One region of the Geodermatophilus maliterrae genome, then DNA from elsewhere that is predicted to be linked to it. Evidence: predicted binding sites of a transcription regulator. Region 1 holds the regulator's gene; each other region holds the start of a gene.
What was found. Region 1 encodes LexA, which represses DNA repair genes until DNA is damaged. Its sites were predicted from a motif close to TCGAACANNTGTTCGA; they were not measured.

Region 2: the regulator LexA is predicted to act here: its motif matches at 2,564-2,579, upstream of recA (recombinase RecA).
Region 3: the regulator LexA is predicted to act here: its motif matches at 2,343-2,358, upstream of ABQ292_RS19595 (HNH endonuclease signature motif containing protein).

The regions. Positions count from the first base shown of each region.
Region 1 is NZ_JBFNXQ010000032.1:4,654-9,232, reverse strand. It holds gene nrdR (transcriptional regulator NrdR) at 1-433, opposite strand, end outside; gene ABQ292_RS11830 (hypothetical protein) at 879-1,517, opposite strand; gene ABQ292_RS11825 (LysM peptidoglycan-binding domain-containing protein) at 1,708-2,334, opposite strand; gene lexA (transcriptional repressor LexA) at 2,634-3,428, shown strand; gene ABQ292_RS11815 (hypothetical protein) at 3,474-4,579, opposite strand, start outside; gene ABQ292_RS11810 (phosphatase PAP2 family protein) at 4,564-4,579, opposite strand, start outside.
Region 2 is NZ_JBFNXQ010000165.1:1,552-6,130, forward strand. It holds gene ABQ292_RS25790 (amino acid ABC transporter permease) at 1-43, shown strand, start outside; gene ABQ292_RS25795 (hypothetical protein) at 150-575, shown strand; gene ABQ292_RS25800 (regulatory protein RecX) at 670-1,230, opposite strand; gene recA (recombinase RecA) at 1,386-2,429, opposite strand; gene ABQ292_RS25810 (DUF3046 domain-containing protein) at 2,640-2,834, opposite strand; gene ABQ292_RS25815 (hypothetical protein) at 2,844-3,482, opposite strand; gene ABQ292_RS25820 (MarR family winged helix-turn-helix transcriptional regulator) at 3,479-3,958, opposite strand; partial or broken gene ABQ292_RS25825 (MFS transporter) at 4,132-4,579, opposite strand, start outside.
Region 3 is NZ_JBFNXQ010000077.1:3,729-8,307, forward strand. It holds gene ABQ292_RS19590 (hypothetical protein) at 1-975, shown strand, start outside; gene ABQ292_RS19595 (HNH endonuclease signature motif containing protein) at 1,115-2,326, opposite strand; gene ABQ292_RS19600 (aldose epimerase family protein) at 2,672-3,583, shown strand; gene ABQ292_RS19605 (MOSC domain-containing protein) at 3,585-4,301, shown strand; gene ABQ292_RS19610 (RNA-binding S4 domain-containing protein) at 4,319-4,534, shown strand; gene ABQ292_RS19615 (RNB domain-containing ribonuclease) at 4,531-4,579, shown strand, end outside.

The sequences.
Region 1 (4,579 bases):
GCAGCTCGGTGATCGCCTTCTCGAAGTCCTCGAGGGAGGTGAAGGCCCGGTAGACACTGGCGAAGCGGAGGTAGGCCACCTCGTCGAGCTCCCGCAGCGGCCGCAGGATCGCCAGCCCCACCTCGTGACTGGGGACCTCGGCCGCCCCGCTGGCGCGGATGGCGTCCTCCACCTGCTGGGCGAGCTGCTGCAGCTGGTCCTCGTCGACCGGCCGGCCCTGGCAGGCCCGGCGGACGCCGGCGACGACCTTGGCCCGGTTGAACGGCTCGCTGACGCCGCTGCGCTTGACGACGGCGAGGACCGCCTCCTCCACGGTGGTGAAGCGGCGACCGCAGGCCGGGCACGAGCGGCGGCGGCGGGTGGTGGCCCCCTCGTCGGCCTCGCGCGAGTCGATCACCCGGCTGTCGGGGTTGTGGCAGAACGGGCAGCGCACTGCGGTTCACCTCCCCTCCGCGACCGGTTGGTCGCCCGTGACCGGTGACCGGTCCCGGGCGGCCGGTGCCGGCGGCCGCTGATCGCCCCGGGGGTCCGTCTGTGGACCCCGTTGGGGACATCCGGTGGATGCCCGGGGGAAGTCCTGAGGACGGACCTGTGGAGAACTCCCAGCGGTGCAACTACTAGATGTAGGGGAACCCTAGGCCGGGCCCCACTACATCTGCAAGCCGGATGCGGGCGTGTCTCTTCCGCCGAGATGCGGTCGTGACCCACCGGTGACCAGGTGCGAGCACGCTTCCCACCCGTCACACGACACGCCGGGACGCCGCGCGTGTCGACGCGCGGAGAGGGCCGGGGCAGGGGTAAGGGACGGCCGGGCGGACGCCGGACGGACGCCGACAGGGTCACCGACGGGCGGACTCCGTAGGAGTCCCCGGGACCACTCAGACGGTGGGGCGGACGGCGGGACGGCCGCCACGCGGGTGCGACGCGAGGTCGTCGAGACGGATCGGGCGGGTCAGCAGGTCCGGCTCACCGGCAGCGCCGCCGGGAGCAGCAGCGGCGGAGACGTGGGCGGGCGCGCCGAGGGCGATCGCGGGCATCTCGGCGGTGAGGGCGCGGTGGCGGCCGGCGTCCGCGGGCGCGCGGTGCCGCCCGGCGCCGGCGGACCCCACGGCGGGCTGCTCGGCGGTGCCGTCGGCGCCGTGCCGGCGGACGGCGCGGAACGCGCGGCGGGCCGACGCCACCGCGGTCATGACCACGGTCGCGTCGGGTCGGGACGCCGGACCCTGCCCGCCACCGCCGGCGCCGGCCGCCGCCACGACGGCCGACGCCACGACGGCCGGCGCCTCGGCGGAGGCGAGGGCGAGGTGCCGCTCGGGCAGCCGCACGGCCGCGAGGTCGACCCAGGTGGACTCCCCCTCGGCTCCGTCCTGCCACCGGACCTGCGCCTGGCAACCACCGGTCTCGTCGTGCCGCCAGCCCAGCATGGCGCCGGGCGCCCACGTGCCGTCCAGGCAGACCTCGACGTCCTGCGGCGAGCGGAAGGCGACTGCGGCCCGGCTGTTCACGGCTGCTGACACGCCCTCGACCGTAGGTGCCGGACCGGCTCCCATCCGTGAGCGACCTCGCGCGGAGGGTTGACGAACCGGACGCGGCAGCCTCGTCCAAGTCTGCCGGGACGGGGCCGGGGCACCGCGCGCACGCCGCGTGCCTCCACGAGGGTCGACGCGGCGCCCACGGTCGACGCGACACCCGGGGTCGGCGCGGCGCTCACGGCAGCTGGAGGACCTGGCCGGGCACGACCGCCGAGTCCTCGAGGTCGTTGAGCTCCTCGATGGCGTCGACCACGACCCGCACGTCCTGCCCGTCCCCGGCGAGCTCGCCTGCGATCGACCACACCGTGTCGCCCGGCTCGACCACGACGCTGCTCTCCCCCGCCAGCCGCAGCCCGCCGTCGCCGCCGGGCAGCAGGGGCGAGATCCACGAGCCCAGGGCGACGGCCCCGCCCAGGGTGAGCGCGGCGAGGAGGCGCCGCCCCCGACGGGTCAGCCGCGCAGGGGCCGGCGACGGCGCGCACCCGCCCCGGACCGGGCCGGTGGCGGTCCTGGAGCGGAGCGGCCGCCCACTCGGGCGGGCCGGGTCGCGGCGGGTGGGCGGCGCCTCGACGGCCGGACCGGCCCCGCCGGTGCGCCCCCCGGGGACGGCCGGCCGGTCGGGGACGGGCCGCAGGTGCCCGGTGACCCGCGGTCCGGAGCCCGGCAGGGCGGCCCGCACCGCCGGCCAGGCCGAGCGACCGGGAGCCGCCGCACCCCCACCGGCCCCCGATCCGAGCAACGGCCGCCACGGGACCCGGACCGTCGCGTCGAACTGCAGCACGTCCTGCCGCACGCTCCCCATGACCACTCCTCCTCGTCGAGCCCACCCGGTCGAACAGGTGTTCGATCGAACGCCCGTACGATTCCTACCGCACGCTCCCGATAGGGGCGACCCGACACGTCACGCGGTTTCGAACACACGTTTGAAGTACCGGCGCCGAGGCGCTACCGTCCGTTCAGCACCCGTCCGCCGTCGCCCCCGGGCGTCGTGGGGGTCACGGCCCGCCGCGGGTCCCGCACGGGATCGGCAGCCGGACCGGGGCACCGCGGGCGGAGGGCAGGACACGAGGGCTGTGGCGGCACAGTCGGCGAGGAGGAGACGTGGCGGGCACGAGCGGGACCGGCCAGCGCACGCGCACCGGTGGGACGGCGACCCGGCGCGGCGCGAAGGCCGGCGCGGCGACGGAGACCCCGGACGCGGCCGACCAGGCCGGCGCGGTGCGGACCTTCCCCGACCGCACGGAGGCCGGCGACGGCCTGACCCAGCGGCAGCGCAGGGTGCTCAAGGTCATCCGCGACTCGATCGAGCGCCGTGGCTACCCGCCCTCGGTGCGCGAGATCGGCGAGGCCGTCGGCCTGTCCTCGGCGTCGTCGGTCGCCCACCAGCTCTCGGTGCTGCAGAAGAAGGGCTGGCTGCGGCGCGACCCCAACCGCCCCCGGGCGCTCGACGTCCGGCTCCCCGGCGAGACGCCCGCCGAGACCGGCGCACCCGCGGCTCCGGCTGCCACGGCCGACGCCGGCGCACCCACCTACGTGCCGCTGGTCGGCCGGATCGCCGCCGGTGGCCCGGTGCTCGCCGAGCAGGCGGTCGAGGACGTCTTCCCGCTCCCCCGCGAGCTGGTCGGCGAGGGCACGCTGTTCATGCTGCGCGTCGCCGGCGACTCGATGGTCGACGCGGCCATCTGCGACGGCGACTGGGTGGTCGTGCGCCAGCAGCCCACCGCGGAGAACGGCGAGATCGTCGCCGCGATGCTCGACGGCGAGGCCACGGTGAAGACCTACAAGCGTCGCGACGGGCACGTGTGGCTGCTGCCGCACAACCCCGCCTACGAGCCGATCCCGGGCGACGAGGCGACCGTCCTCGGCCGCGTCGTGACGGTGCTGCGCCGCGTCTGACCGCTGCTCCGGCCCGACGGCCGTCCCGCGCTCGCGGGGCGGCCGTCAGCCGTTCCGGGGCGGCCCGGGCGCGTCGCCGGCCGCGGGGCGCCGCCGGAGCAGCCGCCCACCGATCCAGACCAGCGCCGTCGCCACGGCAGCGGCGACCAGCCCGGCGGTGACGGGCGGGACACCGCCGCTCCCGTCGGAGAGCAACCCCGGCAGGGACGGGTCGGCGGGAGGCGCCGTCGACGACGGCGCCGTGGCGGCGGGGACGGGGACCAGCGTGACGTCGCCGGGGACGCCCTCGCCGGCGACGAGCAGGGCACTGCCGTCCGCGGTGAAGCTGACCGCCTCGCCCTGCGGCGCGCCCGGCAGCGCGACGCGCACCGGCTCGCCGGCCAGCGCGCCGGGGACGTCGGCGCCGGCCAGCGGCCACACGTAGGCGTCGGTGTAGGTCCGCAGCGCGATCCGGCTGCCGTCGCGGGCGACCGCCCCGCCGGTCACCAGCAGCTGGCCCGCGCGCCCCACCGGGCCCCCGGGCGTACCGGTCAGCGTGAAGGTCACCGTGCCGACGTCGGCCAGTCCGACCGTCCCGCCGTCGACCAGCGCCGTCGCCGGCCGGTAGACGTGGCTGGCACCGAGCACCTCCTTGGTCACCACGTACGGCGTGCCGTCGGGGGCCAGCAGCAGCGCCTCGGCGTCGTGCGGGCCGTCGGGGTAGGTCATCCGGTACAGCGCCGTCGTCCCGTCGGGGCGCAGGGCGAGGAGCGCGACGGTCGCCCGGGTGGCGTTGTTGTCCCCGGTGTCGGCCAGCCAGACGGTGCCGTCGGCGCCGACGGCGAGGTCCTCGGGGTCGTAGGGGTCCAGCGGGGCGGTGACAACGTCGACGACCTGGCAGGTGCCGTCCAGCACGTACACGGTCACCTGATCGCCGCCGTCGACCATCGCCAGCATGCGGTCGCCGACGTCGACCAGGCCGGAGAGCTCCGCCAGCCGCGGGTCGCCCACCTGACAGCGGGTCGACGGGGTGGCCGGCTCCTCGGCGCCGGCGGGCGGCGCGGCTCCCAGCGTCAGGGCGAGCACCGGGCCGGCGAGCGCGGCCGCACGGATCGGGCGGGGACCCCGGCGGCCGGGGACGGGCCGGCGGCCCGCGTCAGGGCTGCGCGGGT
Region 2 (4,579 bases), on a different contig from region 1:
CCCGGCCGACGTGCAGATGGGCGGGGGCGGCGGCCCCGTCTGACCGAGAGGCGGACACGGAACGGTCACGCGGAGTCCCGCGCACACCGTGGCACACCGCCGTCGCGCGGGTGGTCAGGCCCGAGGGCCAGCCTGCCGAGAGAGGGGGCGTGGACACCGCTCTCTGCCCCGTCGTGCCGCCGCTGCCCGCCGTGGTGCGCCTGCCCGTGGGGCAGGTCGACGCCGCTCAGGAGTTCGTGAACCGGCTGCGTGCGGCTGCCGCGCAGTTCGCCCTCGCCGCAGGGGCTGAGTCCGCCGTCATCCGCGAGGTGGTCCCCCCGGCGCGGCACCGTCGCGCGCGCTGCCGCATCGTCCTGCGGACCCGCGACGGGGACGAGCTCGACCTGACGTTCCTCGGCCCGGTGAGCCGCCCGGCCACCCGCCCCGAGCGCAGCTTCGAGGCGCTGGTCCAGCAGTGGCTGCGTGCCGCTCACGACTCGGCGCCCGGCGGCCGGGGTGCCTGCCTGGTCGCCGACGACGAGTCTCCGGACGGGCGCGCGGTCGACCTCACCGCGTGGAGCGCCGCCGCCGGCTGACCTCCCGGGACGCCACACCCGGACACACGACGGGCCCCGTCGCCGGCCGCTGCTGCGGTCGCCGACGGGGCCCGTCGCCGTTCGTGTCAGCCCGTCAGGGCAGGTCGTCCTCCCAGCCGTCCCCGCCGTGGTCGGTGCCGAAGCCGGTCTCGTCGAGGACCTCGCGGACGACGGCCCCGGCCAGGCCGCCGCCGTAGCCCTTGCGGGCGAGCATGCCGACGAGCCGGCGGGTGGCGGTGACCCGGTCGACGCGGCGCAGGCTCGGCAGCCGTCGCTCGACGAGCCGCCGGGCGGAGACGCGCTCGTCCTCGTCGTCGACGAGGGCGAGGGCCTGCTCGGCGTCCTCACCATCGACGCCCTTGGCCCGCAACTCGGCCTTGAGCGCGCGGCGGGCCAGGCCGCGGCCGGCCTGCCGGGAGCTCACCCAGGCGCGGGCGAAGGCGGCGTCGTCGATGAGGCCGACCTCGCCGAAGCGGTCGAGGACGGCACCGGCGGCCTCCTCGGGGACGCCGCGGCGTTCGAGCAGGTCGGCCAGCTGCTGACGGGTCTTCGCCGAGCCGGTCAGCGCCCGCAGGCAGATGGCGCGGGCCACGGACTCCGGGTCGCCAGGGTCGTCGGCGGGGTCCCCGGGAGGTGCGTCGTCCGTGGCGGGCACGGCGGCCGGACCGTCCGGGTCAGGGGACGGTCCGGGCCGCCGTCGGCGGGCGGCGCGGTCGCGTGGCGCGCGACCCCGCCGACCTCCGGGCCGGTCGGACTGCTCGGGGTCAGCCCACCCGGGAGCCGAGCCGGACCAGCCGGTCACCGGATCGCTCAGAAGTCGACCGGAGCAGCGGCCGGCTCAGCGACCGGGGCGTCGACCTGCGGTCCGATGCCCAGCTTCTCCTTGACCTTCTTCTCGATCTCGTCGGCGAGGTCGGGGTTGTCGCGCAGGAAGGTGCGGACGTTCTCCTTGCCCTGGCCGAGCTGGTCGCCCTCGTACGTGTACCAGGCGCCGGACTTGCGGATGAAGCCCTGCTCGACGCCGGCGTCGATGAGGCCGCCCTCGCGGCTGAAGCCCTGACCCCACAGCAGGTCGAGCTCGGCCTGCTTGAAGGGGGCCGCGACCTTGTTCTTGACCACCTTGACGCGGACCCGGCTGCCGACGGCGTCGGTGCCCTGCTTCAGGGTCTCAATCCGGCGGACGTCGAGGCGCACCGACGAGTAGAACTTCAGCGCGCGACCACCGGTGGTGACCTCGGGCGAGCCGTAGACGATGCCCACCTTCTCGCGCAGCTGGTTGATGAAGATCGCGGTGGTGCCGGAGTTGTTCAGCGCACCGGTGATCTTGCGCAGCGCCTGGCTCATCAGGCGGGCCTGCAGACCGACGTGGCTGTCACCCATCTCGCCCTCGATCTCGGCGCGGGGCACCAGGGCCGCCACGGAGTCGATGACGATGACGTCGAGAGCGCCGGAGCGGATCAGCATGTCAGCGATCTCGAGCGCCTGCTCACCGGTGTCGGGCTGGCTGACCAGCAGCGCGTCGGTGTCGACGCCGATGGCGCGGGCGTAGTCGGGGTCGAGGGCGTGCTCGGCGTCGATGAAGGCCGCGATGCCGCCGGCGGCCTGGGCGTTGGCCACCGCGTGCAGGGCGACCGTGGTCTTGCCGGAGGCCTCCGGGCCGTAGACCTCGACGACACGGCCGCGGGGCAGGCCGCCGATGCCGAGTGCGATGTCGAGCGCGATCGAGCCGGTCGGGATGACCTTCATGGCCTGGGCCGGGGTGTCGCCCAGCCGCATGACCGAGCCCTTGCCGAACTGCTTGTCGATCTGGGCCAGGGCCATGTCGAGGGCCTTGTCGCGGTCGAGCGTTGCCATGGTGCTCACCTTCGGGAGAGTCGCGGTGCGGAGTCGTGTGGGTGTCGGGGACGACGCTAGGTCGGGGGTCTGACACTTTCCGGTGACGAGCCGGACCTGTGGAGGAGCGACCTCCCTGTGGACGCCACTGTAGGGCGAACACACGTTCGAGTCGAGCGACACGCAGGCACGCGGGACGGCCGCCCGGGAGCGGCGCCGGAGAGGGCCGGGTCAGCGGTCCTTCGGCGGGACGTCGTACTCCTCGCAGATCGCCAGCCACACCCGGCGCACCGGCAGGCCGGCCTCGATGGCGTCCGCGGCGGTGCGGCCACCGAGCGCGGCGAACACGTGGTCGCGCGTCACGCTCTGCGCCCGCATCGACCCGAACTGGGCGTCGAGCCGTGACCAGAACTCCTGCAGGCGCACGCCCCGACGCTAGCGCGCGTCCCCCTCGGGGGTGGCGGCCGCCGCGGCGATCCCCGCCCGCAGCCGCCGGACGAGGGCGGCCGGGTCGTCGGCGGCCAGGCGCAACTCGCCCACCGGCTGCCCGCCGGCGCGCGCCAGCGGGAGCACCAGCGGCGTCCGCAGCTCGACGTCGACCTGCGTGGACCCGGCGACGGCCACCGACACCGCCCGCCGCTCCCCCTCCTCGGCGACGACGACCGTCCGCGAGCCCTCGACGCTGCGCCGGCGGACGCGGGCCGCGGCGACGTCCTCCCACGCCACCCGGACGTCGACCGACGCCCCCGAGCGCAACCGCAGCCCCTCGGCGTCGACGGTGTGCGGGTGCACGCGCATCGCCGCGAGCAGGCCGATCATCCACAGCAGCCCGTAGGCACCGACGACGAGCAGGGCGACGCGCAGCGACGGCCACGGCAGGAGCCAGTCGACGAGCGGGATCTCGACCGCCGACAGGACGATGAAGGTCCACAGCACCGGGGTCACCGCCGACGCGTACGGGAACGGCTCCGCGCCGGGCGGGACGTCGGGCCGGCGACGGACCCAGCGTGCCAGGCTGCGCCACGTCCCCAGCTCGGAGGCCACCGCACGCCGGACCAGCTCGCCGGCGGTCACGACGGGCTCCCGGACGTCGCGCCGCCCGGGACGAGCGCCCGCAGCCGCTCGAGGACCTCGTCCAGGGCGTCGACGAGGCCGTCGAGCCGCTCCCCGGACAGGCCGCCGAACAGCTGCCCGGCCAGCTCGGCCTGCCCCCTCGCCAGCTCCACGAGCACCTCCTCGCCCCGCGCCGTCGGGGTGACCAGGGTGGCGCGGCGGTCGCCCGGGTGCGGCTCGCGGGTGACCAGGCCGGCGTCGACGAGGCCGTCGACCAGGCCGGTGACGTTGCGGGCGCTGGTGCCGAGGGCGTCGGCCAGGACGCGCTGGGTGCTCGGCCCGGTGGCGCGCAGCTGCCACAGCAGCGTGGTGCGGGCGACGGTCAGGCCCGAGGCGGCCAGGGACGCCGTCATGTCGCGGCCGAGGAGGACGGTCACCTCCACCACCCGGTCGAGCGCGGCCACCCGGCGGTCGTCGGCGGACGTGGGGCCGGACATCATGAGCCTCCTGCACGGTGAAGTCGCTTCACCATACTTGGTGATCTAGTCTGGAGGCGTGTTCCCCACCACCGGCTCGGCGACCTGGGACACCGTCCTGGAGATCGGCATCGCGCTGTGCATGCTGGTGACGCTCGTCCTCCTGTGGCGCGGCATGCGGGGCCGCTGAGCGGTCAGCCCGCCGCGCCCGCCCGCAGCCACACCACGACCAGCGGCAGCACCAGCGCCGCCGAGACGGCGGCCACCAGACCGAAGCCGCCGAGGGCGAGCAGCGGCCCGCCGACGGCGCCCGCGACGGCGGCGCCCAGGCCCATGAGCAGGTCGGTACCGCCCTGCGCCGTCGGCCGGACCTCGGCCGGCACCGACTCGGTGACGAGGGTGGACCCCGCGATCAGGCCGCACGACCACCCGAGCCCGAGCAGCAGCAGGCCGGCGCCCAGCCGGCCGGCGGCCTCGGGCGGCGCCGTCCCGGCCACCGCGGCGGCCGCCAGCAGCAGCCCGGTGCCGACGGCCACCGTCGTCCGCCGTCCGGCGCGGTCGGCCAGCAGGCCCACCAGCGGGCTGAACAGGTACATGCCGGCCACGTGCACGCTGATCACCAGGCCGACCAGCCGCAGCGTC
Region 3 (4,579 bases), on a different contig from region 1:
CTCCTCGAGGAGATCGACAGCGCGCGCACCGTCCGTGGCCGGCTGCGTTGCCGGCTGCCGGGCCGGCGGACGACGCTGCGGCTCGGGACCGCCCTGGTCGCGGTCGCCGCGGCGTGGACGACCGCCGTCCTCGTGACCCCGGACAGTGCCGTACCGGATCGTCCCGCCGCGCCGACCGCGGCCCCGGTGACGCCGGGCGGGATCGCGCTCGTCGCGGCCGAGGAGGTCACCTTCCCGCTGTCGCTCGACCCCGCACCGGAGGGGCTGACGCCGTTCCTCAGCCGGCGCGGGGGGATCGCCGCCTACGGGAACACGCCGCCGTTCTACGTCGCCGACTACTCGTCCACCGGCGGGGACCGGGTCCTCGTGCACCTCTTCCCGGAGGACCCGAGGAGCTCGCCCGACTACGGGTGGTCGGTGCAGGGAGACCCGGCCGGGACCGCGACCGTCGACGGGGTCGAGGCCGAGGTGTGGCGGGGCGACTCCTCCGTCGACCTCCTCTGGGAGCGCCCGGACGGCCGGTGGGTGCAGGTCCTCGGGGAGGGTGCCTACGGCGGGACGGCGGCCGCGGTCGCGGTGGCCGAGACGCTCGTCGACCGGCCCCAGCCGGTGGGCCTGCAGTTCGGCCTCGCCCCGGCCGGGTGGTCGGTGGGGGGATACGAGGAGAGCCGGAGCCTGGACCTCGTCAGTGACACCGACCCGGACCAGCTGTTGCGGCTGGGCCTGGTCGGGCGCGAGTACCCCGGGACGCTCGACGAGCTGCTCGAGGGGATGTCGCTCACCGCGCCACCGGAGCCGGTCACGGTCCAGGGGCAGCCGGCCCGGCTGGCTCTCGCGGGCGGCGACGGCGGCTCGCCCTATCGGTACCTCGTGGGGCAGCTCCCCGGCGGGCCGTTCTTCATCCTGCTGGCGCCGGAGACGCTGACCCGGGAGCAGGTTCTCCAGATCGCCGAGCAGGTGACCTCCACCGCCTGAGTCGGCCGAGCCCCCGAAACCCGGCCCTGGGTCGTCGTTCCGGCGGGCCCGCTCCCGGCCAGTGGGCGCGCACGTCCGCCCTCCCGCTGTTCCACGTGGAGCAGCGGGAGGGTCGGTCGGGTGCGGTGACGGTGAGGGATCAGGCTGCGGGTCGGAGTGCGGCGCCGATGCGGATCTCGGTGCCGTCGGGTCGCCAGGTGCGCCATCGTCCGTCGGGTCGTCGTTCGACGCGGAAGCCGTGGTGGACCTTGGTGTGGTGCCGCTCGCACAGCAGAGCCAGGTTATCGGGACTGGTCTCGCCGCCGTTGATCCACTCGAGCAGGTGGTGGGCGTCGCACCACCACGTCGGGGCGTCGCAGCCGGTGAACACACAGCCGCCGTCGCGGATGTCGAGTAGGCGGCGGACCGGCGCGGGCACCAGGCGCTTGGTGCGGCCGTGGTCGATCGGCTGTCCATCGGGGCCCATGACCACGCGGGTGACCGTGCTGTCGCAGGCCAGCCAGCGCGCCCGGGCGGCGGAGATGACCACTCCCGACCCCATCGTGGCTGCGCCGTGTCCGGGGGCGGGGTCGGCGAGGTCGTCCAGGTCGAGCATGACGGCCACGTGCGGCTTGACGGTGCGCAGCATCGGCAGGCCACCGGAGGCGAGGGCGTTGTCGGCCAGTTGCACGAGGGCGTCGCCGAGCTGCTGTGCGCGGGTTCGCGCGTCCCCGGCGCAGCGGCCGGCCTGCACGATCGCCTCGAGGGCGACCTCGAGCTTCTCCCCGCCGGCAGCGTCGAGATCGCCGCGGATGGTGCGGGACCCGTCGGCGTGCCGGACCAGCGTCAGGCGGCGGCCCTCGGTCGGGTCGGGCTCGGGACCGTCGGGATCGAGCCGGTCCAGGTAGCCGCACACCACTTCGGACAGCTTCTGGTACGGCTGGCGGGCCGCCACCACGGCCAGCGCGGCGTCGACCTCGGCCACGTCCACACCGACATCCGCGGCGCGGGCGAGGTTGCCCGGGTCGGCCACCGGCGCGATGACCGCGGCCTGCCCGGCGGTCAACGCGCCCGCGGCGAACGCCGCGGCCACCGCGGGCAGCTGCTCCAGTGCCCGCCCCGTGGCCACCAGCCGTGCCGCCTCGGCCGCCGAGAGGTGCCCGTGCCCGCGCAGCCACGACTGCATCGTCTTGAGCCCGTCGTGCTCGGCGGCGGAGGCCTGCTCGCCCTGGCGCAGGGTGCGGGCGACCTCGGCGGCCAGCCTGTTCTGCGCGGTCAGCAACAGGCGCAGCCGCTGGTTGAGCTGCGGGCCGAGCAGGGCGGGCAGGTCGTCGCCGGCAAGGGCGTCGAGCGCGGCGGCCAACTCGTCCACTGCACCTCCCACTGGTTCGATCAGGTGTTCGAAGTCTACCCGGACGCGGCAGCCTCTGCACGACATATCCCCAGCTCAGGAGCTTGTCCACCGCCGGCGGATCACTTGACCGGCGTCGCGCGCATGGGTGGCGAGAGGGATCCGGGCCGCCCGAGGATCGTGGCGGACAGGTCTGCCGGAGCCCGCCGACGCCCTCCCCGATCGGCACGGCGCTGTGGGCCGAGCAAGCCGACATCCGGCTGCGCGGCCGCGGGAGCTGCCCGCCGCCGTCGACCCGCTGGCAGATCCGGACTGACGGACGTGGCGCGGTGTGGTGGGCTGCCCCCCATGAGCAACGTCCCGCCCATGACGGCCTGGCCCGCGACCGAGCCGGTCGACGTCGAGCTGGTCAGCGGCGACGCCCGGCTCGCCGTCGACCTGCGCGGCGGCGGCCTGCGCGCGCTCTCCGTCGGCGCCTGGGACGTCCTCGACGGCTACCCGACCGGCACGGTGCCCACCGGGCGGCGCGGCGGCGTCCTGCTGCCCTGGCCCAACCGGCTGCGGGACGGGCAGTGGACGTGGGAGGGGCAGCAGCTGCAGCTCGACGTCGCCGCCCCGGGCAAGCCCGCGGCGCACGGGCTGGTCACCTGGCAGACGTGGGCGGTGCTCGCCCGCCACTCCGACGCGCTCACCGTGGGCACCGTGGTCGAGGCGCGGCCGGGCTACCCGTTCCGCCTGGCCGCCGCCGTCGACACGCTGCTGGCGTCCGACCGGCTCACCGTCACCGTCCGCGTGCGCAACGCCGGGGACCGGCCGGCGCCCCTCGGCGCCGGCATGCACCCCTACCTCTCGGTCGGCGCCACGGAGGACGGCGGCATCGGCGACGCCGAGGTCACCGTCCCGGCCCGCACCGCGCTGGAGCTCGACGGCGGCCTGCCCACCGGCACCCGCCGTCCCTTCGACGGCGCGGTCGGCCGGATCGGGGACCGCGCGCTCGACGACGCCGTCACCGACCTCGACCGGGACGGCGACGGCTGGGCGCGCGTCCGGCTGCGGGGGAGCGCCGGCGAGCTCGAGCTGGCCGTGGACCGGTCCTGGCCGTGGCTGCAGGTCTACAGCGGCGAGACGCTGCCCGAGGGTCAGCGCCGGCGCAGCCTCGCCGTCGAGCCCATGACCTGCCCGCCCAACGCGCTGGCCGACGGCGTCGACCTCGTCGTCCTCGACCCGGGGGAGACCTGGTCGGGCACCTGGACCCTGCGCTGGACCCCCGGAGGCTGACGTGCACGTGCAGGAGCTGTGGCGCTACCCGGTCAAGTCGCTGCAGGGCGAGCGGCTCGACACCGCCGACGTCGGGCCCGAGGGCCTGAGCGGCGACCGGCAGTGGGCGCTGTTCGACCGGTCCACCGGCTACGGCCTGACCGCCCGCCGGGTGCCCGACCTGCTCTTCGCGGCGGCCCGGCTGCGCACCGACGGCGGCGTGGAGGTCGTGCTGCCCGACGGCACGGTCACCGCCGACGACGACGTCCTCTCCGCCTGGCTCGGCCGGCAGGTGACCCTGCGCCGGGCCGAGACCGAGCAGGGTCCGCGGCAGTACGAGAACCCGGCCGTGGTGGCGGCGGACGGCGAGTACGAGTGGGACGCCTTCGAGGGGGCCAGCGGCGCCTTCCACGACAGCTCCCGCATCCGCGTGTCCCTGGTCTCCACCGGCACGCTGGGCACCTGGGACCGGCGGCGGTTCCGGTCCAACGTGCTGCTGGCCGGCGACGGCGAGGACGAGCTGGTCGGCGGGACGGTCCGGCTCGGGACGGCGGTGCTCGACGTGGGCACGCCGGTGAGCCGCTGCGTCATGGTGACCCGACCGCAGCCCGGCGGCATCGGCCGCGACACGTCCATCCTCAAGACCGTCCACCGCGAGCGCGGCGGCGTCCTCGCCGTCGGGGCCCTGGTGCCCGTCCCCGGCCGCGTGGCGGTCGGCGACGAGCTCCTCCCGGCCTGAGCGGAGAGACTGGGGTCGTGCGCACCGTCGAGCTCCGTCCCGGTGAGGAGACCATCCGCCTCGGCCAGCTGCTCAAGCTGGTCGACGCCGTCCCCACCGGCGCCCAGGTGAAGGACGTGCTGGTCACCGGCGCGGTCCGGGTCAACGGCGAGGCCGAGGACCGCCGCGGCCGGCAGGTCCGCCGGGGCGACGTCGTCTCGATCGAGGGCGTCGAGGACGTGCGCGTCGCGTGAGTTCCACGTGGAACCCGAGCGCAGCGCAGGGCCCCGGGTACGGCG